2 regions of the Micromonospora siamensis genome follow, and region 2 is predicted to be linked to the other one. Evidence: riboswitches for the same ligand, from Rfam matches in the RefSeq annotation. Region 2 holds a riboswitch; the other holds the start of a gene.
The links. Region 2 has a riboswitch for S-adenosylmethionine ahead of thrC (threonine synthase). Riboswitches for the same ligand answer to the same signal wherever they lie in the genome.
Positions count from the first base shown of each region.

Region 1: it holds a riboswitch for S-adenosylmethionine, as region 2 does, so the genes downstream of both, GA0074704_RS19930 (ABC transporter substrate-binding protein) here and thrC (threonine synthase) in region 2, are expected to answer to the same signal.

Region 1 is NZ_LT607751.1:4,300,192-4,314,466, reverse strand. It holds gene GA0074704_RS19960 (MFS transporter) at 1-236, opposite strand, end outside; gene GA0074704_RS19955 (ABC transporter ATP-binding protein) at 332-1,129, shown strand; gene GA0074704_RS19950 (ABC transporter permease) at 1,126-1,887, shown strand; gene GA0074704_RS19945 (MerR family transcriptional regulator) at 1,910-2,689, shown strand; gene GA0074704_RS19940 (amino acid ABC transporter ATP-binding protein) at 2,697-3,440, opposite strand; gene GA0074704_RS19935 (amino acid ABC transporter permease) at 3,437-4,240, opposite strand; gene GA0074704_RS19930 (ABC transporter substrate-binding protein) at 4,278-5,135, opposite strand; SAM riboswitch class IV at 5,400-5,511, opposite strand; gene GA0074704_RS19925 (sulfite oxidase) at 5,617-6,906, opposite strand; gene GA0074704_RS19920 (NUDIX domain-containing protein) at 6,984-7,493, opposite strand; gene GA0074704_RS19915 (NADAR family protein) at 7,541-8,110, opposite strand; gene GA0074704_RS19910 (hypothetical protein) at 8,150-8,431, opposite strand; gene GA0074704_RS19905 (Imm51 family immunity protein) at 8,529-8,867, opposite strand; gene GA0074704_RS19900 (hypothetical protein) at 8,928-9,236, opposite strand; gene GA0074704_RS19895 (hypothetical protein) at 9,390-9,923, shown strand; gene GA0074704_RS19890 (SRPBCC family protein) at 9,972-10,607, opposite strand; gene GA0074704_RS19885 (ArsR/SmtB family transcription factor) at 10,604-10,966, opposite strand; gene GA0074704_RS19880 (cation-translocating P-type ATPase) at 11,006-13,684, opposite strand; gene GA0074704_RS19875 (peptidoglycan recognition protein family protein) at 13,850-14,275, opposite strand, start outside.
Region 2 is NZ_LT607751.1:133,700-147,974, forward strand. It holds gene GA0074704_RS00570 (hypothetical protein) at 1-1,282, opposite strand, end outside; gene GA0074704_RS00575 (cold-shock protein) at 1,423-1,626, opposite strand; gene GA0074704_RS00580 (GNAT family N-acetyltransferase) at 1,851-2,417, shown strand; gene paaN (phenylacetic acid degradation protein PaaN) at 2,751-4,424, opposite strand; gene thrC (threonine synthase) at 4,838-6,124, opposite strand; SAM riboswitch class I at 6,135-6,269, opposite strand; gene GA0074704_RS00595 (DMT family transporter) at 6,348-7,340, opposite strand; gene GA0074704_RS00600 (ArsR/SmtB family transcription factor) at 7,431-7,748, shown strand; gene GA0074704_RS00605 (hypothetical protein) at 8,064-8,516, shown strand; gene GA0074704_RS00610 (FHA domain-containing protein) at 8,525-9,325, shown strand; gene GA0074704_RS00615 (ABC transporter permease) at 9,638-10,522, opposite strand; gene GA0074704_RS00620 (alpha/beta fold hydrolase) at 10,522-13,392, opposite strand; gene GA0074704_RS00625 (hypothetical protein) at 13,767-14,275, shown strand, end outside.

The DNA.
Region 1 (14,275 bases), 2.1 Mb from region 2:
CAGCGTCGGGGCACGTCCCGGGTCCACCGGGCCAGCGGTAGCGACACGGCGGCCACGGCCAGCCCGTACCCGCCGACCAGCCAACCCACCCAGGGCAGCGGCACGTCCAGGTCGGCGGCGATCAGCGGCAGCAGGCCGATCGGCAGGTTCTCGGTGGTGTTGAACAGAAACGCCGACAGGGCCAGCGCCAGCAGCACCGTCACCCGTCGTACGCCGTCGGTCGTCGTACCCGCCATGGTCACCCTCCCCGTGCCGGCTCGTTCCCGACCCTAGGGGAAATCGGTCGTCCGGCTTGACCCTGACGCTGCGTCAACCCTCCATCCTGTCCGGCATGGACATCCCACCGAGAACCGATCCGGTTCAGGAGCCCGCCATCCACGTGCGGGGCCTGGAGAAGTCGTACGGGGAGCTGCGCGTGCTGCGCGGCGTGGACCTCGACGTGGCCCGGGGCAGCATCGTCGCCCTGCTCGGCTCGAACGGGGCGGGCAAGACCACCATGGTGAAGATCCTGGCCACCCTGCTGCGGGCCGACGCCGGCACCGCCCGGGTCGACGGTTTCGACGTCGCGACCCGGGCCGCCGACGTACGCGCCTCGATCAGCCTCACCGGGCAGTTCGCGGCGGTCGACGAGATCCTCACCGGGCGGGAGAACCTCGTCCTGATCGCCCGGCTCCGGCACCTGAAGGACCCGGGCGGGATCGCCGACGACCTGCTGGCGCGCTTCTCGCTGACCGAGGCGGGCGGGCGGCGGGTCGGGACGTACTCCGGTGGCATGCGCCGCCGGCTGGACATCGCGATGAGCCTGATCGGGAACCCGCCGGTCGTCTTCCTCGACGAGCCGACCACCGGGCTGGACCCGCAGGCCCGCATCGAGGTGTGGCAGGCCGTCCGGGAACTCGCCGCGGGTGGCACGACCGTGCTGCTCACCACCCAGTACCTCGACGAGGCCGAGCAGCTCGCCGACCGGATCGCGATCCTGCACGAGGGACGGATCGTCGTCGACGGCACCCTCGACGAACTCAAGCGGCTCCTGCCACCCGCCCGGGTCGAGTACGTCGAGAAGCAACCCACCCTGGAAGACGTCTTCCTCACCCTCGTCGGCGCCGCAACGGAACAGGACCAGCGATGAACAGGCACTTCCTCGGCGACACCGCCGCCCTGCTCGGCCGCTCGCTGCGGCACATCGGCCGCAGCCCCGACACCATCATCACCACCGCGATCATGCCGATCGCCTTCATGCTGCTCTTCGTCTACGTCTTCGGCGGCGCCATCGAGACCGGCACCGACTCGTACGTCAACTACCTGCTGCCCGGCATCCTGCTCATCACGATCGCCTCGGGCATCTCGTACACCGCCTACCGGCTCTTCCTCGACATCCAGGGCGGCATCTTCGAACGCTTCCAGTCCATGCCGATCGCCCGGTCCGCCGTGCTGTGGGCGCACGTGCTGACCTCGCTGGTGGCCAACCTGGTCTCGCTCGTGGTCGTGGTCGGCGTCGCCCTGCTCATCGGCTTCCGCTCCGGGGCCGGCGTGCTGGACTGGCTCGCGGTCGCCGGGATCCTGGTGCTGTTCACCCTGGCCCTGACCTGGCTCGCGGTGATCCCCGGGCTGACCGCGACGTCGGTGGACGGGGCCAGCGCGTTCTCCTACCCGCTGATCCTGCTGCCCTTCGTCAGCTCGGCCTTCGTGCCGACCGGGTCGATGCCCGGACCGGTACGCGCCTTCGCCGAGCACCAGCCGGTGACCGCCATCGTCGACGCGATCCGGCACCTGTTCACCCGGCAGCCGGTCGGCACGGACATCTGGGTCGCCCTGGCCTGGTGCGTCGGCATCCTGGCCGTCGCCTACCTGGTGGCGGGCCTCACGTACCGTCGCCGGGTCTCCTGAGGAACGACGGCGGGGCGAGAGCATGCTGACGATCGGTCAACTGGCGTCGTACGCGGGCGTCACCGTGCGGGCGGTGCGGCACTACCACCAGGTCGGGTTGCTGCCGGAGCCGGACCGGGACGCCTCCGGCTACCGGCGGTACGGCGCGACGGCGGTGGTGTCACTGATCCGGATCCGTACCCTCGCCAACGCGGGCGTGCCGCTGTCGCAGATCGGTGAGCTGATCGAGGCGGACGAGTCGACCTTCACCGACGCCGTCCGGCGGATCGACCGTCGCCTGCGCGACGAGATCGAGAGGCTGGAGACCAGCCGGCGGCAGATCGCCCAACTCGCTTCCGGGAACCGCCTGGTGCTTCCGCCCGAGGTGGCCCATTATCTCGACCGACTGCGGGAGATCGGGGTGTCCGAGCGGATGCTGAAGGGCGAGCGGGACGGGTGGATCCTGATCGCGGCCCGCTGGCCCGACCGCGCCCGCGAGTGGATGCCCAGCAAGCTCGCCGAACTCGACGACCCGCAGGTCGTGCGGCTCTACCGGCTCCTGTCGGAGATCTTCGACGGCGACCCGGCCGACTGTTCCCGGCTGCCGGAGGTCGCCGACATCATGGTCGCCCTGGCCGAGCGGGCGGAGGCCGCCGGCCAACTGGACCTCGGCGAGGTGGGGGACGACGATCTGCCGTTCGACCTGCTCGACTCGCTCACCGACGAGTACGACCCCCGCTCCGAGCGGCTGCGGGACCTGATGCGGGAACGTGGCTGGAGCGGGTGGAACCGGATGGAACGGCTGGCGCAGCCGGCCGGCTGAGCGCGGGTCAGAGCACCTGGGACAGGAACTGCCGTAGCCGGGGATGCTCGGGGCGCTCGAAGATCGCGGCCGGCTCGCCGGCCTCCAGCACCACGCCCCGGTCCATGAACGCCACGGTGTCGGCGACCTTCCGGGCGAAGCCCATCTCGTGGGTCACCACCACCATCGTCATCCCGCCGGCGGCCAGGTCGGCCATCACCCCGAGGACGCCCTTGACCAGCTCCGGGTCCAGCGCGGAGGTCGCCTCGTCGAAGAGCATCACCTCGGGGCGCAGCGCCAGCGCCCGGGCGATCGCCACCCGCTGCTGCTGGCCACCGGAGAGCTGGGCCGGCCGGGAGTCGGCCTTGCCGGCCAGCCCGACCAGCTCCAGCTGCTCCCGGGCCACCTGCGCCGCCTCGTCCTCGCCCAGCTTCTTCAGCCGGCGCAGGGCGAGGGTGACGTTGCGCAGCACGGTCATGTGCGGGAAGAGGTTGAACTGCTGGAACACCATGCCGATCCGCTGGCGCAGCGCGTCCGGGTCGTCGCGCAGCACGCTGCGCCCGTCCAGCAGCACGTCGCCGGCGTCCGGCTCGATCAGCCGGTTGATCGTGCGCAGCAGGGTGGACTTGCCGGAGCCGGACGGGCCGATCACGCAGGCCGTACCGCCCCGGGCGACGTCCAGGTCGGCGCCGCGCAGCACCCTGTTGGCGCCGAAGGCCAGGTGCACGTCGCGGACGGCGAGGCTCACCGAGGTGGCGGTCGCGGTGCTCATCGGGGCTCCTTCGTGCTCGGGGCGGCGGTCTGCGGCGGCAGGGCGGTCTGCCCGGCCACCGCCAGGCCGCCGTCGTCGTCCGGGTCGGCGGCGACCGCGCGGCCCTGCCGAAGCCGCCGGTCGATGGCGTTGACCGCGTGGGTCAGCGGCACGGTCAGCGCCAGGTAGAACAGCCCCGCCAGCAGCAGCGCGGACTCGTTGCCGGTGGTGGCCGCGTAGTCCTGCCCGATCCGGAACAGCTCCCGCTGGCTGGCCACCAGGCCGAGGAAGTAGACCAGGCTGGAGTCCTTGATCAGGGCGATCAGCTGGTTCACCCAGGCCGGCAGCACCCGGCGTACGCCCTGCGGGACGATCACCATCCGCATCGCCTCACCCCAGGAGAAGCCGAGCGCGCGGGCGCCCTCCAGCTGCGCCGCCTCGACGCTCTGGATGCCGGCCCGGAAGATCTCCCCGATGTAGGCGGCGGCGATCAGCGACAGCGCCAGGATGCCCAGCGGGTACGGGTTGGGTCCCCACACCCGCAGGCCGAACGGCGCGAGGCCGACGCCGATCAGCAGGATCGTCGCCGCGGCGGGCAGGCCCCGGAAGACGTCGGTGTAGACCCGCGCCGGCCAGCGCAACCATCGGGTACGCGAGATGCCGGCGATCGCCAGCAGCATCCCCAGCACCGAGCCGAGCAGGGCGGCGGAGACCGCCAGGATCAGCGTGTTGGGCAGCCCGACGGTGAGCATCTCGGGCAGCGCCTCGCGCATGGCGTCCCAGTCGAAGAAGGTCTCCCACAGGGTGCTCAACGGATCCATCGTGTTCTCCCACCGCCCCGCTCGTCTGGTGCGTACGTCAGGAAGCCGCCGACGGCGACGGCGCCGCCACGGTGCCGCTGCCCGGCTTGAAGTCGGCCGGGATCGGCCGGCCCGGGTAGTACTGCGCCTGGAGCCTGGTCCAGGTGCCGTCGGCGATCACCTCGTCCAGGCCCTTGTTCAGCGCCTCGCGGAGCTTGTCGTTCCCCTTGGCCACCGCGTACGCGGTCGGGGCGGGGCTGAGCTCCTTGGCCGCCACCTTGATCTTGCCGGCGCTGTCCGCAGCGGACTTCTCGCCGATCTCGGCGGGGGCGATCCAGGCGTCCGCGGTGCCGGCCCTGAGCTGGTTGAGCGCGCCGTTGTAGTCGGGCACCCGCACCGGGTCGAGACCCTTGCCGGTGGCGTAGTCGTCCTGCACGGTGCCCTGCACCACGACCACCCGCTTGCCGGCGAGTTGGTCGAAACCGGTGATCGGGGAGCCGGCCGGCACGTCGAGTCCGAAGTAGCCGAAGTCGTAGCCGTTGCCGAAGTCGACGGTCTTCTTCCGCGCCTCGGTGATGGTGATCGACGAGCTGCCCACGTCGAACTTGCGGTTGTTGACCTGCGACAGCAGCGCGGAGAAGTCGGTGCCGACGAACTCCACCCTCAGGCCGACCTTGCCGGCCACCGCGGTGAGCAGGTCGTTGTCGAAGCCGGTGAACTTTCCGTCCTTGAGGTACACGTTCGGCGGGGCGTCGGTCAGCGTGCCGGCCCGCAGCACGCCCGCCTGCTGCAACCCGTACGGGTTGTCGGCCGAGGCGGTGGAGTCGTCCCCACCGCAGGCGGTGAGCGTGGTGGCGGCGAGCACGGCGGCGGCGCCGAGGGCGGCCACCTTGGACAGGGCGGGAAGGAATCGCACGGGTCTCTCCGAGGGATGTCGGGCGGCGCACGGGCGCACGCCACCGACGGTGCGCCGCAGGAGGGCACACCGCTTCGGGTGGTGCGGGGAGGGGAGGGGTGGATCAGAGCGTGGGGCGGCGACGACAGCCGTCGCTGCAGACCCGCATCAGGTCGACGTGCCGCCGTTTGACCAGCATCGGGCCGGTCGCGGACGACGCGACGGGTGACGCGGAAGGAAAGGCAGGCATGGTTCTCCCTGGGTCGGTGTGTTGACCTGGGAACCAGGCCACGCTTGCACCGGCGACACGCCGGTGCCCGGTCCTCACCCGGAGCACCCCACCGTGGAGGAGGGTTGCCGGCCAGCGAGCCGGGGCTTCGCGCTGGCGCTCATGACCTGACCAGAAATCTAGGAGCTGCCCCCGGTGATCGTCCAGTCGTTATGACCACCCTCACCCCGCAGGCCTTACCCGGGCCGGTCGCGGCCCAGGTAAGGCACCCGCTCAGACGACCGTGACCGGGTGCCGGACCACCCCGTCGAAGAGGTAGCCCAGCTCGTTGGGAGCGGCCCGGTCCGGCTGTGCCGCGTCGGTGACGTCGGTGGCCCGGGCCCGCAGGCGGTACGCCCCCGGCGCGGTCGGGCGCCACCGGACAGTCCACCGCTGCCACGGCCCACCGGCGTCGGCGGCGACCAGTTCGGCGGGACGCCACCCGTCCCCGGTGTCCACCTCGACGGTGCGGATCGGCCCGTTGCCGGACCAGGACCGGCCGCGTAGCAGCAGGTCGGCGCCGGCCGGGACGCGGACGTCCCAGGGCAGCTCGAAGGCGCTCTTCACCGACTGGGCGGTGAGCGGGTCCCCGTCGCCCGCGTGGCCGGGGCCGAACATCCGGTAGAACCGGGTGTTCCAGGGGGAGAAGAGCGGGCTGGCGGAGACCTCCACCGGGCCGACCCACTTGATCGAGGCGATGCCGATCCAGCCGGGCACCACCACCCGCACCGGGAAGCCGTGGTCCGGCGGCAGCGGCTCGTCGTTCATCGCGTACGCCAGCAACACGTCGTCGAGGGCCTTGCCCAGCGGCAACGGTCGACGTACCCGGCCCAGGTCCACCCCGCCGGTGACGTACGCCGGGTCCAGGCCCTCCGGCATCACGTCGACCGCGGCGTCGGTCAGCCCGGCCAGCCGCAGCACCGTCGACAGCCGTACCCCCGTCCAGCTGGCCACCCCGACGCCGCCGAGCCCCCAGGCCACGCCCGGCGCGGGCGTGCCCTGCTGTTCGTCGAAGAACCGGCGGCCGTTGCCGGCGCACTCGACCAGCGCGGTGATCCGCTCGGCCGGCAGCCGCCGCAGGTCGGCCAGGCCGAACTCGACCGGCCGGTCCCGGTCGGGCCGCCCGCGCAGGCCGGTGCCGAACAGGCTGAGCCGCCAGTCGTCCGGGTCGATCGCGGGGGTGCGGGTGTGGTTGCGGACGAAGAACCGGTCGGTGGGGACGACGTACCCCTGCCCGGCCATCGCCTCCCAGCGCATCTCGGCGTTGGTGTCCAGCGGCGTGAGCAGCTCCGGCGGCAGCGGCTTGACGATGCCGCCCGCCGGGCCCGGGTCGACGCCTACCGGGTCGGCGGCCACCGCGACCGGCTCCCGTTCGCGCGCCGCGGCGGTCAGCGCGCCCATCGCCGCACCCAGTTCCAGCAGCCCCTGCCGGGACACCCCGCCGCCGTCGGCCCGGCCGGCCAGCCACTGCCGGGCCCGCAGGTCGTCGTGCCGGGCCTCCTCCCACGACGGGGTACGGGACATGCCGGCCTCCTGACCGTTCGGCGACGCTGCCATCCCCCATTCAACCAGTGGGAATTGCGAGGCCGTCTCGGGACCGGTCAGCCCCGACCGGCGAAGAAGTCGGCCATCGCCCGGGTGTGGGTGGAGAAGGCCAGTTCCACCGGTTCGGTGAGCACCAGCCACTCGGTGGCCTCCTCGGTCGGCGCCGACGGCGGCAGTTCGCCGGCCGGCCGCTCGGGCAGCACCCCGAAGACCATCATGGTGCCGCCGGCCGGCGCCCCGTGCACCGCGAACAGCTCGACCTCGTCGGCGCGGCCGATCAGGCCGGTCTCCTCCCGCAGCTCCCGGACCAGCGCGTCGGACCACTCCTCGCCGTACTCGATGAAGCCGCCGGGGAGCGCGAGCTCGCCGCGGGCCGGCTCGATGTCCCGGCGGACCGCCACCAGGCCGAGCCCGGCGTCGGTGCGTACCGGCAGCAGCGCCACCGCCACCGGCAGCGGATTGCGCCAGACCGTCTGGCCGCAGACCGCGCAGACCCGCGGCCAGCCGGCCCCCGCCGGGTAGGCCGAGCCGCAGTACGAGCAGTGCGAGTACGGTGCGCCGGTCATGTCGCCGCACGTTACCGGCCCGGACGGCCGGTCGCCCACCGCGCGGGTCACCGCCCGTCGCGCAGCCTCTCCCGGGCCTTCATCAGGGCGAAGCCGAGCAGATTCTCGCCGCGCCAGTCGGCCGGGTCGGCGGCGCGCGGGTCGTCGGCGGTCAGCCCGATGCCCCAGATGCGGTCGGTCGGGCTCGCCTCGACCAGCACCCGGTCGCCGGTGCCGAGCAGATATGCCCCCAGCCCGTCGTGCTGGCCGAACTTCGCGACGCTGCCGGCCACCACGATCGGGTACCGGCGGGCGATCCAGGTCGCCTCGTCGAAGCCGCGCACCTGCCGGCCGAGCGCCTTGGCCCGGTGCGGGTGCCGGGCGGCGAGGATCCGCTCGCCGGTCTCCTCGTCACCGAAGAGCGCCGCCTTGTGCCACATCATCCAGTGCTCGGCGGTGGCGAACGTCCGGCCGTCCACCGTGAACGGCGCCGGCCACCACTGACTCAGGCAGCCCGCGCCGATGCTGCCGTCCCGCTGCGGCTGGTGGCCCCAGAAGTGCAGGTATCTGACGCGTCGGCCGGTGCGGGTGAGGTCGGACAGCTCGGCGACGCTACGGGGTGACGACACGCTCGACAGTGTGGCCGACAGGTGTGACACGTCGGGCCCCGGCCGAACTCAGTCCGTCCCTCCGCCGCCACCGCCGGAATCGAAGGTCGCCGCGTCGCCATAGGCCGCGTTGTCCACGACCGCTGCGGAGTGCCGGTCGGGTACGCCCCACCCCCGCTCGAAGACGTCGCGACCGGGACGTGGCGAACTGCGGCGGATCGCACGCATCGCGGCCCGGGCGGCGGCTGCCTTCTCCTCCGCCGTCTGCGGCCTACGCCGCCGACGTCGGACGATCAGGGCGGTGATCCCGGTGACGAGCGCGACGCCTGCGAACGCGAGATACCACTGCATGCCGACACGGTAGGAGGGGCGCGCATCTTGCGGCACGACGCCGGATGCCGGCGGACGGCAGTCGGGCGGTGTGACAGCCACCGGGCGTGGCTCCGGTTCAGTCGTCGAACTCGAAGCCGGTCGCGCGAGCGTGCTCGACGAGTCGTCGCAGCCGGTCCCGATCGGCCGCCACCGCCGTGAGCAGGACCGCCAGGTCGTCCAGTGCCTGTCGGTCGTTGCTGGTGGCGAAGAAGGCGCCGCCCTCGGGGTCGGACACGAAGCGGCCGTCAAGCCCCGGGGCATCCGTGGCGACGAGAAGCTCGACGACCCCCTCCCAGAAGTAGCCATTGGGTTCGTGCCCGAGTTCGGAGATCAGGTCGTCCACATCGGTCGTCCCGGCCTCCAGGGACAAGAAGTATTCGCCGGGCTCGGTCTGTGCCACCTCTACGGGATCCACCGGCGCATCCTGACAGACCCCTCCGACACGAAGTCGGTGTCGAGCGGCCGGGGGGTGAGGTCATCCAGCCGCCAGAGCACGGTCGACGTCACGAGCTGTGGCTAGGATGACGCATCTCGGCCGGGGCGGCGTCTCCGCTTTCCCACTCCAGGTCACGTGGACGAGTGCCCAGCGATCGCCGACCTCGAGCAGCACATCGTCGCGTGCCTGTGACCGTCCGGCGACGACGAACGCGGCCTCGTACAGCGGATGGCCTGGTGAGGTCTCGCGGATCAGTTCGTCCGTCAGGGCCGTGATCTGTCGTTGCTCTGCTGCGCCCCCGTTGCGGAGGTCCCACCAGGGCGCGGGTAGAGCCAGGTGGTCAGGCATGCCGGCATCGTTTCACGGCGGCGCGCGCCAGGCCCTCCACCGGTGCCACCCGCCGGCAAGGAGAATCTGGCGGGCAGCGTACCCGCCTGGCATGATCATGCGGCCCGGACGGCGGCCGACCCGGACGCCACGACTACCCGGAGGGTGCGACCAGTGGGACTGTTCAAGCGGCGATCGAGGACTCCCGTCGAGCGGCTGATGTCCGCCGCCGGCCTCCCCACCGCGGGCGGCGAGGTCCCGGTGCGCGACGTCGTGATGGACGTGGTGCGGCGCAACCGGCGGGTCGCGGCGGTCCTCGGCGTCGTGGAGGAGCTGCTGACCGGGGAGGGCCCGGCCGCCGAGGTGGCGTACGACTTCATCGAGGATCTGCAGAACGCGGCGTCGCACGGCATCGACGGTCTGCTCACCACCGAGGAGCTGTTGCCGCTGCGCGGGCCCCGCACCGTCGAGGCGTGGGAGACCGTGGACCGCTTCTGGGCCGCCGTCGTCGCCTGGTGCGACGAGACCGGGGTGGAGCTGGACCCGGCCGAGACGTTGCGGGCCGTGGAGAACCCGGCACTGCGGTCGATCATGTGGCCGACGTGCCGAAGCCTGCCGGACGGCCGCCGGGTACGGCTCAGCGACGTGATCCGCTACGAGAAGGCGGTCGGCACGCCGATGGCCGGCATCGGCCACCGGCCGGACTGAGCGGGGTACGCCGGAACCCCGTGACCTCCGGCGTACCCCTGGCTTGCCTCACTCCACCGGCTGGCCGGTGTACGCCGCGGTGGTCCGCGCGCCCGCCGCCCGGGCCGCCTCCTCGTCGGTGCCGTCGGCGACGTCAGCGGCCACCCAGCGCTCGCTGCTCAGCGTGATGAACCGTCGGGCCTCCTCGGTCGCCATCCACTCGGCGGCCTGCTCCGGGGTGATGCCCGAGCCGCGCAGGTGGTTGGCGAGGCCGAACAGGCCCATCTCCCAGCCGATGCCGACGGCGCCGGGGCCGAACTGCACCCAGCGCTCGTCGTCGACGTGCGCGACGTGCTCCAGTTCGAACCGGGTACGCCCCGCGTCGACCGGGACGATCCGCACCTCGACCCAGCTGACGTCCCCGCCCATCTCCCAGGTGGCGGCGAAGCTCTTCGGCGGGTCGCAGCGCTCCACGACGCCACCGGCGTTGCCCTCGAACTGGTAGCGGCCACCGAGCCGCAGGTCACCGGAGACGGGCAGGAACCAGCGGGGGATGCGCTCGGCGTTGGTGCAGGCGTCCCAGAGGTCCTCGGGTGTGGTGTCGTAGGTGCGGGCGATGGTCAGCACGCGCGCCTGGCCGGCCTCCAGGGCGCGGCTGCCGACGGTGCGGCGTACCTCGTCGATCTCGTGGGTCACGTCGGTCATGGTTTCTCTCCTGAGTCGTCGGTCGGGGTCTGGGTGTGCCGTGCCCGCCGGCCGCGGGCGATCTCGGTGCCGAGGGCGTCCAGGGCGGGGCTCCAGAAGCGGCGGAAACCGTCGAGCCACCGGTCGACCTCGCGCAGTGGCGTCGGGTCGATCGTGTAGAGCCGGCGGGTGCCCTGCGCGCGGACGGTGGCGAAGCCGTTGTCCCGCAGCACCTTGAGGTGTTGTGAGACGCCGGGCTGGCTGATGCCGAACTCGGTGCCGACGGTCGCGCAGATCTCCCCGGCGGTCAGCTCGCCGGGGGCGAGCAGTTCCAGGATCCGACGGCGGACCGGATCGCCGAGGACGTCGAAGGCGTGCACCACCACTTTATATCAGATGCGACTTATATAAGCGAGAACTCAACGGCGGCGGCGTGCCGCCCGGCGCAGCTCGTCGGCGCCCCAGACGATCGGCGGGAAGGCCAGCAGCAGCGCGAGCATCGCCGGTTGCGGCGGTCGGGTGCCGAAGAGCTCGCGCAGCGGCGGGACCGTCACCACCAGCGCGGCGAAGACCAGCTCGAAGGCGATGCCCCAGAGCAGCAGTCGGTTGCTGAACACCCCGATCCGCCACAGCGAGGCGTGCTCGGTACGGGCGGCGAAGGCGGTGCCGACCTGGCAGGCCACGATGCCCAGGAAGGTCATCGTGGTGGCCTCCTGGTACGCGTCGTGCAGAGCGCTGCCCGGCCCGGTGGAGGCCCCCGGCCGCCAGCCGGCGCGCAGCAGCACCGCGAAGAACCCGGCCAGCACCAGCACCGCCGAGATCAACCCGAGGAAACCCCAGGCCCGGGCCAGCATGGGTGCGTTGACGACCTTGTCGCTGCGCCGCCGGGGAGGCCGGTCCATCAGCCCCGGCTCGGCGGGCTCCCGGCCCAGCGCCAGCGCCGGTAACGTCTCGGTGCCCAGGTCGATGGCGAGGATCTGCAGCACCGTCAGCGGCAGCGGCACCGCCCCCGCGGAGAGCGCGAAGACCAGGAAGGGCACCACCTCCGGGGTGGCGTGGGCGAAGATGTAGAGGATGAACTTGCGGACGTTGTCGTAGACCCGCCGCCCGGCGGCGACCGCGGCGACGATGGTGGCGAAGTTGTCGTCGGTGAGGACCATCGTGGCCGCCTCGCGGGTCACGTCGGTGCCTGTGCGGCCCATCGCCACCCCGATGTCCGCCCGGCGCAGCGCCGGCGCGTCGTTGACCCCGTCGCCGGTCATCGCCACCACCTCGTGGTTGGCGCGCAGCGCCTCGGCGATGTGCAGCTTCGCCTCGGGGGAGACCCGCGCGAAGACCACCTCCCGCCGCTCGCCCAGCAGGTGACGCAGCTGGTCGGCGGTCATCGCGTCGAGCTGCTCGCCGGTGACCACGGTGGGCTCGCCCCGGACGATGCCGACCTGCCGGGCGATCGCCGCGGCGGTGAGCCCGTGATCGCCGGTGACCATGATGATCCGGATGCCGGCGGTGTGGCAGCGGGCCACCGCCTCGGGCACCTCCGGCCGCGGCGGGTCGACCATCGCCACGAAACCCAGGCAGGTCAGCTCCCGCTCGGCGTCCGCGCGCCGCTGCGGCACCGTCGCCAGCCGGCGCCGGGCCACGCCGAGGACCCGCCGGCCCTGCCCGGCCTGCGCGGTCACCGCCGCGTCCACCCCCCGCCGGTACGCCTCGTCGAGCGCCCGCTCCGACCCGTCCGCCGCCACCACCCGCGTGCACCGGCGCAGCACCTCCTCGGGTGCGCCCTTGGTGTGCAGCCAGAGCTGGTCGCCCACCTGGTCGACGGTGGACATCAACCGCAGCTTCGGGTCGAACGCGAACTGCGTACGCCGGCCGGGGTGCCCGGCGTCGGTGACGCCCAGGTCGGCGGCGAACCGCAGCGGCGCCACCTCGGTCGGGTCCCCGCCCTCGGGGTCGGCGTTGTTGCACGCCGCGAGCGCCACCGCGAGGGCGCGCAGCGCGGCGTCCGGCCGGGTGCCCGCCCCGGGCGCCGGGTCGAGCAGGGTGTCCGCCGCCCGTACCGCCACCACCCGCATCCGGTTCTCGGTCAGGGTGCCGGTCTTGTCGGTGCAGATCACGTCGGTCGAGCCGAGCGTCTCCACCGCGCTGAGCCGTTTCACCACCGCGCCGGCCCGGGCCAGCTGGCGTACGCCGACGGCCAGGGCGAGGGTGATGGTGGGCAGCAGCCCTTCGGGCACGTTGGCGACGAGCAGGCCGATGGCGAAGGCGAACGCGTCGGAGGTCGGCATGCCGGCGACGAGCACCCCGATCGGGAAGAACACCAGCCCGGCGCCGACGGCCACCGCGGCGATCAGCCAGGCGATCCGGCGTACCTGCTTCTCCAGCGGGCTCTCGTCGCGGCCGACCCGCTGGGTGAGGGCGGCGATCCGGCCCAGCTCCGTACGCATCCCGGTGGTCAGCACGGTCGCCCTGCCCTGCCCGCTCAGGCAGTTGGTGCCGCTGAAGAGCAGGTTGCCCGCCTCGGTCGGGCCGTGGCCGCCGGCCGGCGCGTCGGCGGCCCGGTGCACCGGCTGGGACTCCCCGGTCAGCGCCGAGAGGTCCACCTCGACGTCGCCGTCGACCAGCCGCGCGTCGGCGGAGATCCGGTCGCCCTCGCCGACGGCGAGCAGGTCCCCGGGGACCAGCTCCGCCGCCGGAACCTCGGCCCACCGGCCGTCCCGGCGTACCCGGGCGTGCCGCGGCAGGTAACGGGTGAGCGCCTCCACCGCCCGCTCGGCCTGGCGTTCCTGCACCGAGGCGAAGAGCGCGTTGAGCGCGATGACCACCAGGATCGCCACCGCCAGCACGGTGGTGCCGGAGATCCAGGCCAGCGCGGCGGCGATCCACAGCAGCAGCGCCAGCGGGTGGACCACCTGCCGGCCCACCTCCCGCCACCAGCCGCGGCGGCGTTGCCGGCGCAGCTCGTTGGGGCCGTGTTCGGCCAGCCGTCGGCGGGCCTCGGCGGTGCTCAGCCCGTCCGGCCCGGTGCGCAGGTCCTGGAAGAGACGGTCCAGCGGCACGCGCGGGTCCACCCCGCCGCCCGGCTCCCGCTGCTGCGCCACCGTCCCAGGCTCGCCCACCGGCGACGCCGACGGGCGGTTTTACGTCACCCGTCACCCGCTGCCCGCGATGATCGCGCTCGATCCTGGATGTAGTGGCCTCCCGGTCGCGTCGAGGCCACTACATCCAGGTTGCAGCGCGATCTTGGGGAGCGCCGGGCCGCACCGTCAGCCGAGGCGGGCGGCGACCGCGCTGCGCAGCTCGGGCAGCCGGCCGTGCAGCAGGCCCGGGCACTGGGTCGAGTTGAAGTCCTTGTGGCCGTAGATCTCGGTGGGCGCGATGGCGTACTGCTGGCAGGTGAAGGCGCAGAAGAGCACCAGGCTGTCCCAGAGCGCCTGCGGCGGCTGCACGTCGAGGTAGATGCCCTCGTTCTCGATGCCGATGGCCTGGCTGTTCTGGCCGACGCAGTGCGCGCCCTGCACCATGGTCTGCCCGTGCAGCAGCGCGTACAGGCTGCCGTGCCGGCCCTCGGTCAGGTAGCCGGCCCGGCTGTTGGTGAAGTGCTGCCCGGAGTCCAGCCAGCCGTTGGTGTCCATGTGCAGGTTCTGGATGTCGCGGGAGTTCTGGTAGGCGTGGGCCAGGCTGTAGTCGGT
Region 2 (14,275 bases):
GCACGGAGAGCAGGGCGGCGACGACCAGCGCCACGAACAGCCCGGCCGCCGTGGCGGGCGAGGCGAACGGGTCCGGGCCGGCCGCCGACGTGGCGATGTTCTCCACCACCGAGGTGACGACGCTGAAGAGGATCACCACCACACCCACCAGGCTGATCCGGCCGAGCACCATGCCCAGCCGGTCGTGGAACATCCGGAACGACCGGCCGATCGGATTCTCCCGCTCGTAGAGGTAGATCGGGGTGACCAGGCTCAGCGCGAAGGCGAGGTAGATGCCGGGCAGGAAGCAGAAGCAGAAGCCGACCGCCATCAGCAGGCCGGCCAGCAGGGTCCAACCCCAGAGGCCGAGCGCCCGCCGGAAGCCGTAGCGCAGCGCGCCGCCGACGGTCACCGCCTCACCCAGCGCCTGCCGGGTCACCGCCCAGCTGCCGGCGGCCCAGCCGGCCGCCTGCAACAGGCCGAAGAGCAGGCTGCCCAGGCCGATGACCGCCCCGAAGAGGGCGAGGTCGGTGAAGAAGCCGTCCGGCAGCGGGACCTGGCCGTCGGCGGACGGCGCCGTCGCCGTCGCCAGCCCGTCGGTCGGGAGCAGCACCAGCGAGAGTACGGAGATCGCCAGCGCCGGCACGCCCTGGGTCACCAGCAGCACCAGCGTCAGCACGCGCCAACTGCGCCGCAGCGCGGCGAGGCCCCGGTTCCACCAGCCCTCCAGGCCCCCGTTTGGCGGGTTGACCAGCGGGTCCTGCGGGTCCCAGGCGGCGCCGCCCGGCCAACCGGGCCCGTACGGCGGCACGGCCCCGCGCAGCGGGTCGCCGTACGGCTGGCCCGGCGGGTAGGCGCCATACGGCTGGCCACCGTAGGGCTGGCCCGATGGGTAGGCGCCATACGGCTGGCCGCCGTGCGGCTGGCCGCCATACGGCTGGCCCCCGTGCGGCTGGCCGCCGTGCGGCTGGTCCGGCGGGTAGACGCCGTAGGGCTGGCCCGGCGGGTAGACGCCGTAGGGCTGGCCCGGCGGCTGGCCCTGGTAGGGCGGGTAGCCGGGCGGGAATCCGCTGGGCGCCGACGGGTTCCCCGGCAGCACGCCGGTCGGCGGGAACACGGTCGGCTGCGGCGCGGTGGGCTGCGGCGCGGTCGGCTGCGGCGCGGTCGGGTCGACGGGCAGGGGCGCGGTCGGATCCGCCGGCAGGGGCGCGGTCGGATCGGGCCGTCCCGCCACCCCGTCAGTCGGCCGAGCGGCGTCGTCCGGCTCGCCGGGTACGGCTCCGGGTGGGGGCTGGTCGGACATGGAGCCTCCTCAGCGGCATGGGCTGGAACGGCTCATGATCTTCCCTGGTGCGGCCCCGCCGCGCAGCCCCCGTTCTCCGGCGGCCACGGCGGCGAACCGCCACATCGGCCCGGTGCACCCCCTGCGGGCGCCGGCCCCGGTCAGGCGATGACGCGGACCCGCTCGGCCTGCGGCCCCTTCTGACCCTGGGCGATCTCGAACTCGACCCGCTGGCCGTCGTCGAGTGCCTTGTAGCCGTCCATCTCGATCGCGGAGAAGTGGACGAACACGTCCTGCCCGCCGTCGACGGCGATGAAGCCGTAGCCCTTTTCGGAGTTGAACCACTTCACGGTGCCCTGTGCCACGGTGCACTTCCTCACTCTGCGCGGCGTTCCACAACCCACGGGACACCGGCCGGGCCGGCGCACCGGGAGCCACCATTTCGGCGATCGACGACGGCCGCTGATTCGGTGACCGAAATCGCACGCTACACGAGGAGTGACGACGGCGCACGACCACAAAACTGGGCATACAGGACGGGCTCCGCCCCTCGACGTATCGTCGACCATCGCTGCGGTATGCATGCGGCATGACCCGTACCCCGGCCGTTCCCGGCCCGGACCGGCCTGCACGCGCAGCCGGCGATCCCGGCGCCCGGCCGGCCACCGTCCGCCGGGTGCGGCCGGCGGACGGCGCGCGGATGCGGGCGCTGCGCCTGGAGATGCTGGCTGACTCCCCGCTGGCCTTCCTGGAGACGATCGCGGACGCCGCCGCCCGGCCGCACGCCGACTACTGCGCCCGGATCGCCGCGGTCTCGGCGGGCTGCCACACCGCGCAGTTCGTCGCGGACCCGGGCGGCCGGCTCGTCGGGCACGCCGGCGGCGTCGCCGTGCCGCAGGAGCCCGGCCTGACCGTCGTGTACGCCGTCTACGTCACCCCGGCCCGCCGGGGCGCCGGCCTGCTCGGTGACCTGGTCGAGGCGGTGGCCGCCTGGTCCCGGTCCTGCGGGCGGCCGGAGCTGATGCTGGAGGTGGTGGTCGGCAACGACCGCGCCTACCGGGCGTACCAGAAGCTCGGCTTCACCGACACCGGCGTCCGCGTCCCCCACCCCACCGTCCCCGCTCTGCAGGAACTCCAGATGCGCCGCCCCGCCTAGGGCGTTCAGGTGCGTCCGTCGTCGCTCCGGCGACGACAGACCCACCCCCGACGGCACGAGTGGAACGCCATGGACGTCAACCGGTCCCGGTGACCGCCATGACGTTCCACCGAAGCGTCAGGCAGAGCGCCGCTCCGGAAGGGCCGGCCAGATCCACCCGCTCCCGGGGACCCGACGCGAGGCAGCACCTCGGAAGCCCCACCCCACCCCCGACCCGGTCACCTTCACGACCAGCCGGACCGGAACGGGTTTCCGGGGCAGGCCGCCCCGCGGAAGGATCAAGCCTGACCGCCTGGAGCGGGGTGGGCTCCCCCGGAAACCCCAACCGCAACCTCAGACGTGCCGACGGCTCTGCACGATCCGGAACCGGTTGGAAACGTAAGCCCCATCGGTCAGCGCCGAGTTCGCCGCGGCGTTGGCCCCGGACCCGTGGAAGTCGGAAAACGCCGCCGACTGGTTGACGAACACCCCGCCGGTCAGGTTCGCCGACAGGTGCACGCCCGCGTCGATCGCCGCCTTCTCCGCCTCGTCCAGCACCGCCTCGTCGGTGGAGTAGACGCCCGCGGTCAGCGCGCCCTTCTCCCCCACCGTCTCGCGGAGGATCCGCAGGCTGTGCTCGGTGGAGTCGGTGGCGATGGCGAACGAGATCGGCCCGAACCACTCCCGCGAGTAGGTCGCCGTGTCGCCGGCGTCCAGCTTGACCACGGTCGGCGTACGCACCACCGCGCCGGGGAAGGCCGGGTGCTCGACGGTCCGCGACTCCAGCACCGGCTCGCCGACCTTGGTGACCTCGTCGAGCCGTTCCAGCACCCCGTCGTTGACGATCGCGCCGGTCAGCTCGACGCCCCGGGCCGGGTCGGCGGTGAGCTTGCCGACCGCCGCGGCGATGCCGCCGGCCACCTCGTCGAAGCTCTTGTGCCCCTGGTCGGTGGCGATGCCGTCCCGGGGGATCAGGATGTTCTGCGAGGTGGTGCACATCTGGCCGCTGTAGAGGGTCAGGGTGAAGCCCAGGTTGCGGCACATCCCGGCGAAGTCGTCGGTGGAGTCGATCACGACCGTGTTCAGGCCGGCCTTCTCGGTGTAGACGACGGCCTGCCGGGCGTTGGCCTCCAGCCAGTCGCCGTACTCGGTGGAGCCGGTGAAGTCGACGATCTTGACGGCCGGGTGCAGGGCCAGCGTGGTGGCGAGCTTCTCGCCCGGCGCCTCGGGGGCGAGCTGCACCAGGTTCGGGTCGAAGCCGGCCTCGGCGAGCACCTGGCGGGCGTACCTCACCGTGATGGCGAGCGGCAGCACGGCGCGCGGGTGCGGCTTGACCACCACCGGGTTGCCGGTGACCAGGGACGCGAAGAGCCCCGGGTACGAGTTCCAGGTGGGGAAGGTGTTGCAGCCGATCACCAGGGCCACGCCGCGGGGCACCACGTGGAACGTCTTGGTCATCCGCAGCGGGTCGCCCTTGCCGGCGGCCTTCTCCCAGCCGGCCGTCCCCGGGTGGCGGGTCATCTCCGCGTACGCGTAGGCGATGGCCTCCAGGGCGCGGTCCAGCGCGTGCGCGCCGCCGGCCTGGAAGGCCATCACGAAGGCCTGGCCGCTGGTGAACTGGACCGCGTTGGCCAGCTCGAAGATGTTCTTGTGCAGCCGGTCGAGGATCTCCAGGCAGACCCCGGTGCGGGCCTGCGGGCCGGCGTCCCGCCAGGCCGGCAGGGCGGCGGTCGCGGCGGCCACCAGCTGATCGGCGTCGGCGTGCGGATAGCGGACGTTCAGCTCCAGCCCGAACGGGCTGGCCTCGGTGGCGACCGTGCCGCCGTCCGTCGGCTGGTCCAGGACGAAATCGCCGTTCAGGTACGCCTCGAAGGCGGCCCTGCCGTCGGCGGCTGCGGTCTCGCCGTAGACCCTGGGGCTGGGGGACTCCGGGTAGGCGGACCAGTACCCGCGCTCCGTGATCGCGGTCAGCGCACGGTTGAGGGTGTCGGCGTGCCTGTCGTAGAGGGGGTGCGGGGTCTCCGTCATGCCCGCCATCATGCAACAGAAGGGGTCAGGATCAGTAGAGCCCTGTCACAGGTCGGATCGACGGCAGCCCGGGAAACGACGAAGGGGCCGGCGGATTTCCGCCGGCCCCTTCGGAGGTTGGTCGGGAGGGACGATCGCACAACGCCTCCGGCGTTGGGTCGTAAGAACTTCAAAAGTCTCCGGCGAAACGCCCTCCCGCACGGAGCATCTTGCGCCGCCCGAATCCTGCCGTCAAGTCCTTGTCGGCGACTTTTTCGGCACTGACAGCAAATCCCCGGTTACCCACCGGTTCTCCCCCATCCCCCGCCCGGGCGATCCGCCCCTCCCCCGCCCAGCCGAGTCGACCAAGGAGTTCGCGTCAGGAAACGACCCTCCCGGCGACGCAAACTCCTTGATCGACGAAGGGACAGCGGTCAGGAGAGGAGGCCGGCGTCGCGGGCGGCGCGCAGCGACGGCTTGATGCGGTGGGTGGGGCCGACCTGGGTCGCCACCGCGTCGAGGGTCTTCAGGCCCTCGCCGGTGTTGAAGACGACCGTCTCCTTCGCGGGGTCGAGGCGGCCGGACTCGACGAGCTTGCGCAGCACGGCCACGGTGACGCCGCCGGCGGTCTCGGCGAAGACGCCGGTGGTACGGGCCAGCAGGCGGATGCCCGCCCGGATCTCCTCGTCGTCGGCGTACTCCATCCAGCCGCCGGTGCGGCGGACCGCCTCCAGGGCGTAGAGGCCGGCGGCCGGGTCGCCGATGTTCAGCGACTTGGCGATGCCGGTCGGCTTGACCGGGGTGATGCTGTCGGTGTCGGCGTGCAGGGCGGCGGCGATCGGGTTGCAGCCGGCCGACTGGGCGCCGAACACCGTCCAGCCGTCGGCCGGGGCCTCGACCAGGCCGATCTCGACCAGCTCGGAGAACGCCTTGTCGATCTTGGTGAGCAGCTCGCCGCTGGCCATCGGGATCACCACCTGGGCGGGGATCCGCCAGCCGAGCTGCTCGGCCACCTCGTACCCGAGGGTCTTGGAACCCTCGGCGTAGTAGGGCCGGACGTTGACGTTGACGAAAGCGGTGTCCTCGAACTCGTCGGTCTCCACCAGCTCCCCGCAGAGCCGGTTCACGTCGTCGTACGAGCCGTCGACGGCGACCAGCTCGCCGCCGTAGACGGCGGTGGTGACCACCTTGCCCTGCTCCAGGTCGGAGGGGATGAACACCACCGAGGGCACCCCGGCCCGGGCGCCGTGCGCGGCCACCGAGTTGGCCAGGTTGCCGGTGGAGGCGCAGGCGAAGCGGGTGAAGCCGAGCGCCCGGGCGGCGGTCAGCGCGACCGAGACGACCCGGTCCTTGAAGGAGTGGGTGGGGTTGGCGCTGTCGTCCTTGACCCAGAGCGGCGCGGTGAGGCCCAGCTCGGCGGCGAGGTGCGGGGCGGCCACCAGCGGGGTGAGCCCCGGGTCCAGGGTGACCCGGGTGGCCGGGTCCTGACCGGCGGGGAGCAGGGCCGCGTACCGCCAGATGTTGGCCGGGCCGGCCTCGATCTGCTCCCGGGTGACGGTGGCCAGCGCGGCGGTGTCGTAGTCGACCTCGAGCGGCCCGAAACACTCGTAGCAGGCGTGCTGCGCGGCGAGCGGGTAGCGGGCGGAGCAGGCGCGGCAGACCAGGGCGCGGGCGGGGCTGGCCGTGGTGTCGATGCCGGTGGCGGGAAGGGTCGACGTCATGTCGAGGGTCCTCTCATCTTTCCCCGCGTCGCACCCTGCGGCGGGGACGGAATTGGCACCTGCCCCGTCGCGCTCTGCGTCGAGTCGCACGGGGTGGTTGCCGGGGCGTCGTCGGGCCGTATCCCTCAGCCCCTCTGGATGAGGTATGCAGTTGTGCCGCCGAGTCTAGGCAGGCCCGCGCCGTACGCCCACCCGCCGTCCCACGGTGTGAACCGCCGCCGGGTCAGCGGGCGACCACGGCCACCGGGTCGGTGACGGCGGTCCGGTCGGTCACCGCCGTACCGGCCGGTGCGGCGTGGCTGCGGGTCGCCACGGGTACGACCGCCGGGCGGGTACGGGTGACCAGGTTCGCGGCGACCAGCGCGGCGATGGTGAGCCCCGCGCCGGCCAGCTCCACCACGCCGGGCCGGTAGCCGCGGGCGATCTGCACGGCGAAGGTGACCACCGGGACCAGGTTCATGAACAGGGCGGCGTTGGCGGCGCCGAGCCGGCGTACCCCGGTGTTCCAGGCCAGCACCGCGATCACCGAGCCGGCCAGCACGGCGTACGCCAGCTGCGGGGCGACCGCGACGAGGTCGGCGGCGGCCGGCGCGTGCTGCCAACCGACCAGGTCGGCGGCGACGCTGACGGCGAGCATGGCGGCGGTGCCGGTGAGCGCGGTCAGCGTGGTGTAGCGCAGCGGCGACCACTGCGCGAACCGGCCGGCGCCGTGTGTGTAGACCGCCCACCCGATCACGCCGAGGAGCATCATCAGCCCGCCGACGCCGAACTGGCCGAGCCCGTCGAGCCGGCCACGGGTGATCACCAGGCCCACCCCGACCAGGGCGACCAGGGAGAGCGCGAGCAGCGCCGGCCGGGGGCGTACCCCGTCGCGGGCCCACCGGACCAGCTGGGTGAGCAGCGGACTGGTCGCCACGAAGAGCGCGACCTGCTGCGGGGCGGCGTAGCCGAGGGCCAGGTTGGCCAGCACGTTGAACCCGGCGAAGCCGACGATGCCCAGCGTGACGACCTCCCCGAGCCGACCGTCGGCACGCAGCCCGGCGCGCCCCTCGCGGAGCAGCAGCAGGACGACGAAGACGGCGGTGGCGGGGGCGTAGCGGGCCACGCTCAGGTTGAGCGCGTCGACCCGGGACAGCGCGCTGGCCAGTACGGGGAAGGTGGCCCCCCAGCCGAGCACGGCGATCAGCGGGAAGATGGCGGCGGGACGGGATCGCATCGCGGCTCCTATGTTCGAGTTTCATCGAACCAACCGCACCGACCCTAGGAGCTTGTTCGACGGATGTCGAACATCGGTTACCATGCTCACATGGAGCTGCACGAGCCCGAACTGAGAGACGTGCCGGTGACCGCCGTGCTCGCCGCCCTCGCCGACGACGTCCGGCTCCGGATCGTGCGGACCCTCGCCGAGGACGGCGAACGGGTCTGCGGCACCTTCGAACTGGGCGTCTCCAAGGCCACCCGCAGCCACCACTTCAAGGTGCTGCGCGAGGCGGGGCTGACCCGCACCCGGGTCGCGGGCACCAGCCGGCACGTCCGGCTGCGCCGCGACGAGATCGACCGCCACTACCCCGGCCTGCTCGACGCCGTCCTCCCCGACCGCGAGCCCACCAATCGGGCGGGCTGAGAACGCCTGCGCCCCGCTCCTCTCCCGTTAGCCCTGGAACGCCTTGCTCCGGACTCTCGAAGGGCCGAACTGACAACATGGCGCGCCTCGGCGACCCGACCAGTGCTGAGACCTTCGCGTGGTCGACACAGATGTCGGAAGGAGGGGCACCTGCCCTATTCGCCGATGTCAGGTCAACGACTCGCCGCGCACACGAGGCAGCACCATGACGACAGTCTCCGATAGTGTCCGGTCGGACACAGAACGAGGCGGCCTCACGTCGCCATCTGGGAGGCGAGAAGGGGCGCGGTTATGAGTCGGCAGGTGTCCCACTTGATGACGACGGCCAATCTTGGCACCCTCCTGTCGCCCCTCGCGGGGGCGGTAACCGTAGGTGGCATCACCTGGACCACCAAGAACCGGATCGTCAGAGAAGGTGCCCTTCAGGTCAACACGGCCCTCCGGGTACTCGCTCCGTGTCGACTTCGCATGATGGTCAATGAGCTCAAACCGAGCGAGCCGACGCTTCAGTATCTCGCGGGAGACGGTCGCTTCGGCTTCTCTGCTCGAAGACTGTGCATCAACAGCCCCCACCGCCCTTTCCCAGGCACGCACAAGCATCGGAGCGAGCCTGGCGGGGGCGACGAGGGCGCCTACGAGCCGGACGACATACCTGCCGTTCCGCTTCAACCGAGGGTCGCACCTGGGACGTATCGTGCGATCCTGGAAGCGTTCGCTGCGGAGTGCTTCATCGCGATCGGCGACGACTTCGTCTGGCGCGAGCCATGAGGAGGGGGATGGTCGTGGACGCCTCAACTGTCATCGGCGCTGTCCTCCGGGCCGTCAACGACAACACGGTGGTGTACCCGTACGGCGACGGCCTGCTTGTCGACCTGCCATTGACCTACGGCGACGGCGACGGCGTACGGGTGCTGGTTGAGCCGATGGGATCCGGTTACCGGGTGACCGATCGTGCTGCGGCCGCATCTCTCTTGACCATGGCCGGTGTGAACTTGTCCGCTGGTCGCGCCGCTGAGGCGTTCGCTGAGATCATGGCCAGCGGCGGCCTGAACGGAGTCAATGCTGCAGCCGGTGAGATCACCACGTTCGGCATCACCGATGATCTGGGCAAGCTCGTGTTGGATGTCGCCCAGGCGTCGCTACGAGTAGACCAGCTCAGATGGCTTGCCCCCCGCCAAGCAGGCATAAAGTTCGTCGACCGAGTCACAGATCGGGTGACCGCTTGGGCTGGGCGCAGCCGAAAGCTTCAGCGAGACGCCCCGATTCCCTTGGAGTCAGGGCGGAGCCGCTCCGTCACGCTTCGGGTTGCCAACGACGGCAAGGCGGCATACGTTCAGGCCGTCAGCCTACGCGACCCGGATCAAGCAGCTGAGCATTGCTACCACGTGTTCGGCCTGTCCAAGATTGCCAGAGAGAGCCGAGTCGCCGCGCTAGATGGCTCCGCGCATGATTGGCCACCGGCGATCGTCGCCGAACTCCGTACCGTCAGCGACGTCGAGTTCTTCGACGACCCGCTCAGCCTTGAGCGGCAGCTTGACAAGGTAGTGCCTCCCTCGCAGCCAGCGCTTCGGGCATAGCGGGATCACTCGCCAAACATCCTCTTGCTAGCGAGGGTGGCATCTCCTTGCTTGCTGCTGCTGTCCATCAGCCTTGGCCCAGCAGCCCTGGCGCCCCTCAACCAGGCCCTCGACGCACAGCGTCAGCCAGGGCAGCCGCAGTACCGCATCCCGATGCGAGGCCCACTGGCCGTCAACCGCTCCACCCGCCCGTCCGCGTATGCAGGACCCTGCGGTCGGTCATGCTCTGGCACACGGATCGAGGTGACCGTAGGAACCTTTAACTCTGAGTTAGTCGTTCGAATCCGGAACGCATCGCGACGGCCGACGCCGCTACGAGGTGACGTCCTTGCGGGTGAAGCGCCAGAACGCCAGCCCCCAGAAGAGCGTCGCGTAGCTGACCGCCGAGATCGTCCCCCGCACCACGTCGTCGGTCTGCATCGGCGTCGACAGCAGCCCCAGCCAGGCGCTGCTGTAGTGGGTCGGCAGGAAGTCCCGCAGCACCCCCAGCGCGGTGATCTGGTCCAGGATGCTGGACAGGATCCAGAGCAGCACCGCGCCGCCGACCGCGCCGAGCGCCGCGTCCGTCGTCACCGACAGCAGGAACGCCAGGCCGGCCACCACCAGGAGTACGACCGCCAGATAGCCGAGCACCGCCAGCAGCCGCAGCAGGCCCTGCCCCGGCGCCAGCTCGGCGGCGACCTGGCTGCGCAGCGGCGACCAGCCGTAGCGCAGCGAGCCGGCGAGCAGGGCGGTGCCGGCGAGCAGCAGCAGGGCCAGCAGCGAGTACGCCAGCGCCACCACCAGCTTCACCGTGAGCAGCCGGGCCCGGGGCACCGGAACCGCCAGCAGGTAGCGCAGGCTGCCCCAGCTCGCCTCGCTGGCCACGGTGTCACCGCAGAACAGCGCCACCACCACTACCAGCAGGAACGACGCCGACACCAGCAGCGAGAAGAGGGTGAAGTTCAGCCCGCCCGAGGTGGCCAGCTCGGCCAGGCTGGCGAACTCGTTGCGCCCGTTGTCGTCGTCGCCGGAGTCGAACTGGAACGCGATCAGGATGATGATCGGCAGCAGCACCATGAACCCCAGCGCCAACTGGGTACGCCGCCGCGACGCCTGCCGCCGGAACTCCGCGACGAACGGCATCGTCGCCGACGGCCGGTAACCGGGGGCCGCCCCGGCCGGGCCGAGACGCGTGTCGACATCAGAGCCCGCCATCACCGGTCACCGCTTCCCCGAGAGTTCTCGCCCACCAGGGCGAGGAACGCGTCCTCCAGCCGCCTTCGCGGCACCACCCGGTCCACCCCGATGCCGGCCCGGACCAGCTCGGCCACCACCTCGCTGCGGGCGGTGCCGTTGGTGTCCACCACCAGCCCGCCGTCGGCGTCGGGCAGCACCCGTACGCCGTCCAACCGGTCCAGCACGGCCCGCGCCGCGTCCGGGTCGGTGACGTCGAAGAGCACGCTGGGCGACTCGCCGACGATCTCCGCGACCGGCCCGGAGGCCACGATCCGACCCTTGTTGACCACCACCGCGTGGGTGCAGGTCTGCTCCACCTCCGCCAGCAGGTGGCTGGAGACCAGCACCGCCCGGCCGTCGGTGGCGTAGCGCTGGAGCACCCGGCGCATCTCGGCGATCTGCGGCGGGTCCAGCCCGTCCGTCGGCTCGTCCAGCACCAGCAGCTCCGGCAGGCCCAGCATGGCCTGCGCGATGGCCAGCCGCTGCCGCATGCCGTGGCTGTACTTGCGGGTCTTGCGGTGCACCGAGTCGCCCAGCCCGGCGATCTCCAGCGCCTGCTCGAAGTGCGCGTCGGCCTCCGGCCGCCCGGTCGCCCGCCAGTACGCCTTCAGGTTCTCCAAACCGGAGAGGTGCGGCAGGAAACCGGGCCCCTCGACCAGCGCGCCGATCCGGGACAGCACCGGCGAGCCGGGGACCAGCCGGTGCCCGAAGACGTAGATCTCGCCGGCCGTCGGCTGGGTCAGCCCCATCAGCACCCGCAGGGTGGTGGTCTTGCCGGCGCCGTTCGGGCCGAGCAGGCCCACCACCTGGCCAGGGTGCACCTCGAAGTCGACGTGGGAGACGGCGACGAAGCCGTCCGCGTACTCCTTGCGCAGGTCGCGGACCGCGAGCGGGACGCCCGCGTACTCCGGGTGGATCGAGCTGTCCTGGCGGCGGTGCCGGCGGCGGGCGAGCAGGACGACCACGACGAGCCCGACCGCGATGGCGGCCAGCAGGCCGACCAGCACCCAGCGCCAGACCGCGGCGCTGGTCGGGATCGGCTCCCCGGTCACCGTCGGCAGGACCAGCGGGGCGTCGCCGGCCGCGACCGTGTAGACGGTCGGCTGGGCCGGCGTCGTGTACGCCTGGTCGGAGGTGGCCACGACCACGCGCAGCCGGTGCCCGGCCTCGATCCGCCGGACGATCGCCGGCAGCGTGACGGTGACCGGCGTGGCCGCCTCCACCGTCTCCGGCAGGCCGGTCAGCCGGACCGGCGCGACCAGCCCGTCGGGGAGCGTGGCGGCGCCGTTCGGGTCGACGTCGTAGAGCTTGACGAAGAGCACCGCCTCGCCGGTCGGCGACGCGGCCCGCACCTGGACGGTCGGCGCGCCGACCACGTCCACCGCCCGGTCCAGCGGCGCCGACTCGAAGCGGGCGTGCTGGCCGGGGATGTCACCGGCCACCCCGTCGAGCAGCGAGCCGAGCGCACCGGCGAACGGCACCGAGGAGATCGCCGCCGGGTTGCCGTTCGGCGGGTTGGCGACCGGCTGCGCCGGACCGCTCACCGGGATCTCGCGCCGCCCGGTGCCGGCCACCCCGGGATAGTCGGTGGTCCGGTAGCCGGTCGCCACCAGGCCCCGGTCCAGGGCGTCGAAGCCGGCGATCCGGGAGAAGGTGAAGTCGTCACCGGGGGCCGGACCCTCGCCCTTGACGTAGTGGTCCAGCCACTGCGCGGTCAGGAACTTCACCCGGTCCGAGTCGCTCGTCGGGCCCTCGCCGCCGTCGTGGCCGCCGGTGAACCAGGCCACCCGCACCGGCGTGCCGTTCGCGGCGATGCCGCGCGCGTTCGCGTCCGCCTCGGTGAGCGGGAAGAGGGTGTCCGCCTCGCCCTGCACCAGCAGGGTGGGCGACTTGATCCGGTCCAGCACGCCGGCCGGGCTGGACCGGCGCAGCAGGTCCACCGCCGCCTGGTCGGCCCGGCCGGTGGTGGCGATCCGCAGGTACGCGGCGCAGACGTCGGCGGCGAACCGGCCGCAGGACGGGTCCGCCGGTCCGGCCGGCCCACGACCCGGACCGCTGCCCGGACCGGCGCCGGGTTGCGGGCTGGGCGCACCGGCCGCCGTGGGCGCCTGCTCGGGCTGGGCGGCGCCGGTGGAGCCGGACAGCCCGGCCGGACCGGAGCCCGCGTTCCCGCCGCCGCCGAAGAAGATCCCGGCCCAGCCCTTCTTGAACACGCCCTCGGTGGCCGGCTTGCCGGTGCTCTCCGGCAGGAAGGCCCGGGACAGGTCGTTCCAGGTGATCATCGGGACGATGGCGTCGACCCGCGGGTCCTGCGCGGCGAGCAGCAGCGCCAGGCCGCCGCCGTACGAGCCGCCGACCACGCCCACCCGGGGGTCACCGGCGGAGTCGGTACGGATCTCGGGGCGGGCGGCCAGCCAGTCCAGCAGCCGCTGCCCGTCGCGGATCTCGTAGTCCGGGTTGTCCAGGTGGATCTGGCCGCCGCTGCGGCCGAACCCGCGGGCGGTCCAGGTGAGCACCGCGTACCCGCGGGCGACCAGGTCCTCGGCGTCGGAGCGGACCGAGTCCTTCGTGCCGCCGAAGCCGTGCGCCAGCAGCACCGCGGGCACCTTCGCGCCGGCCGAGGCCCCGTCGGGCAGGTAGAAGGTGGTGTCCAGGGTGATCGGTTCGTCGCCGGCCGGCCCGGAGCGGACGGTGACCGGCGCCGACTCGGTGCGGAACCCCGCCCCCTCGGGCCGGGCCAGCCAGACCAGCAGCGCCGCCAGCAGCACGACCACGACCGACGCGGCGACGACCCGCCGCCGGTTGGACAGGACACGTCGGACCGCGGCGCCCGACAGCGGTGACCTCATTCCGAGAACGGTACGGCCCGGAAGCTGAGTGTTGCCTGGGATCCTCCGTACGTCCGTCCGGTCGGGCCGATCGGTGCGCGGGTGTCATCGACCGCGCGGCGTCCAGCGCGTCCCAGCGAACTGAATTCGGATCCCGTGAATTCCGATCTTCGGTGGAAATCGCCGCGCATCCCGTCATCCCGCCCGCTCTCCGACACCCTCCGTGCCCACAAGGTCATCTCCGGGTGACATCGCTCCAAGTGACGTGAAACTGACCCAGCGAGTCCGGTCCCCGGTGCGCCAGGCTGGGTTAGCTTTCCGGTCCGGTGAGCGGGACTGCCTGAACGTGTCCCGGCACCGCACCCGTCCCGCGCGTGAGCCGGAGGAGACCCACCATGACCGTCCCCGCGCAGCGGGCCCGCCGGCGGCCCTCCGTACCGGGCCGGATGCTCCCGCTGCTGCTCGTCACCGCGCTGCTGGCACCGGTGGCGTTCCTCTTCGTCCAGGCGTCCCGGCTCACCGACGACGACCGGGACCTGGCCACCCGGGAACGGCTCGGCGTGCAGTACCTGCGCGCCCTCGGCCCGGTCACCGAGGCCCTGATCGACGCGCAGTCCGCGGCGGTCAACGGCCAGCCGCTCTCCCGCGACTCGCTGACCACGGCGGTGGAGGGCGCGGCCTCGGTGGACGCCCGGGTCGGCGACGAGCTGCGCAGCCACGAACGCTGGGCCGGTCTGCGGGCCAAGCTGGAGGCGCTGCCCGACCGCAGCCTCACCGACCCGGAGGCGGCCTACCTCGCGTACGGGGAGGTCACCGACCTGCTCCTCGCCCTGCACCGCAAGGTACGCGAGAGCTCCGGCCTGATCCGCGACCCGCGCTCCGACTCGTTCTTCCTCCAGGACGG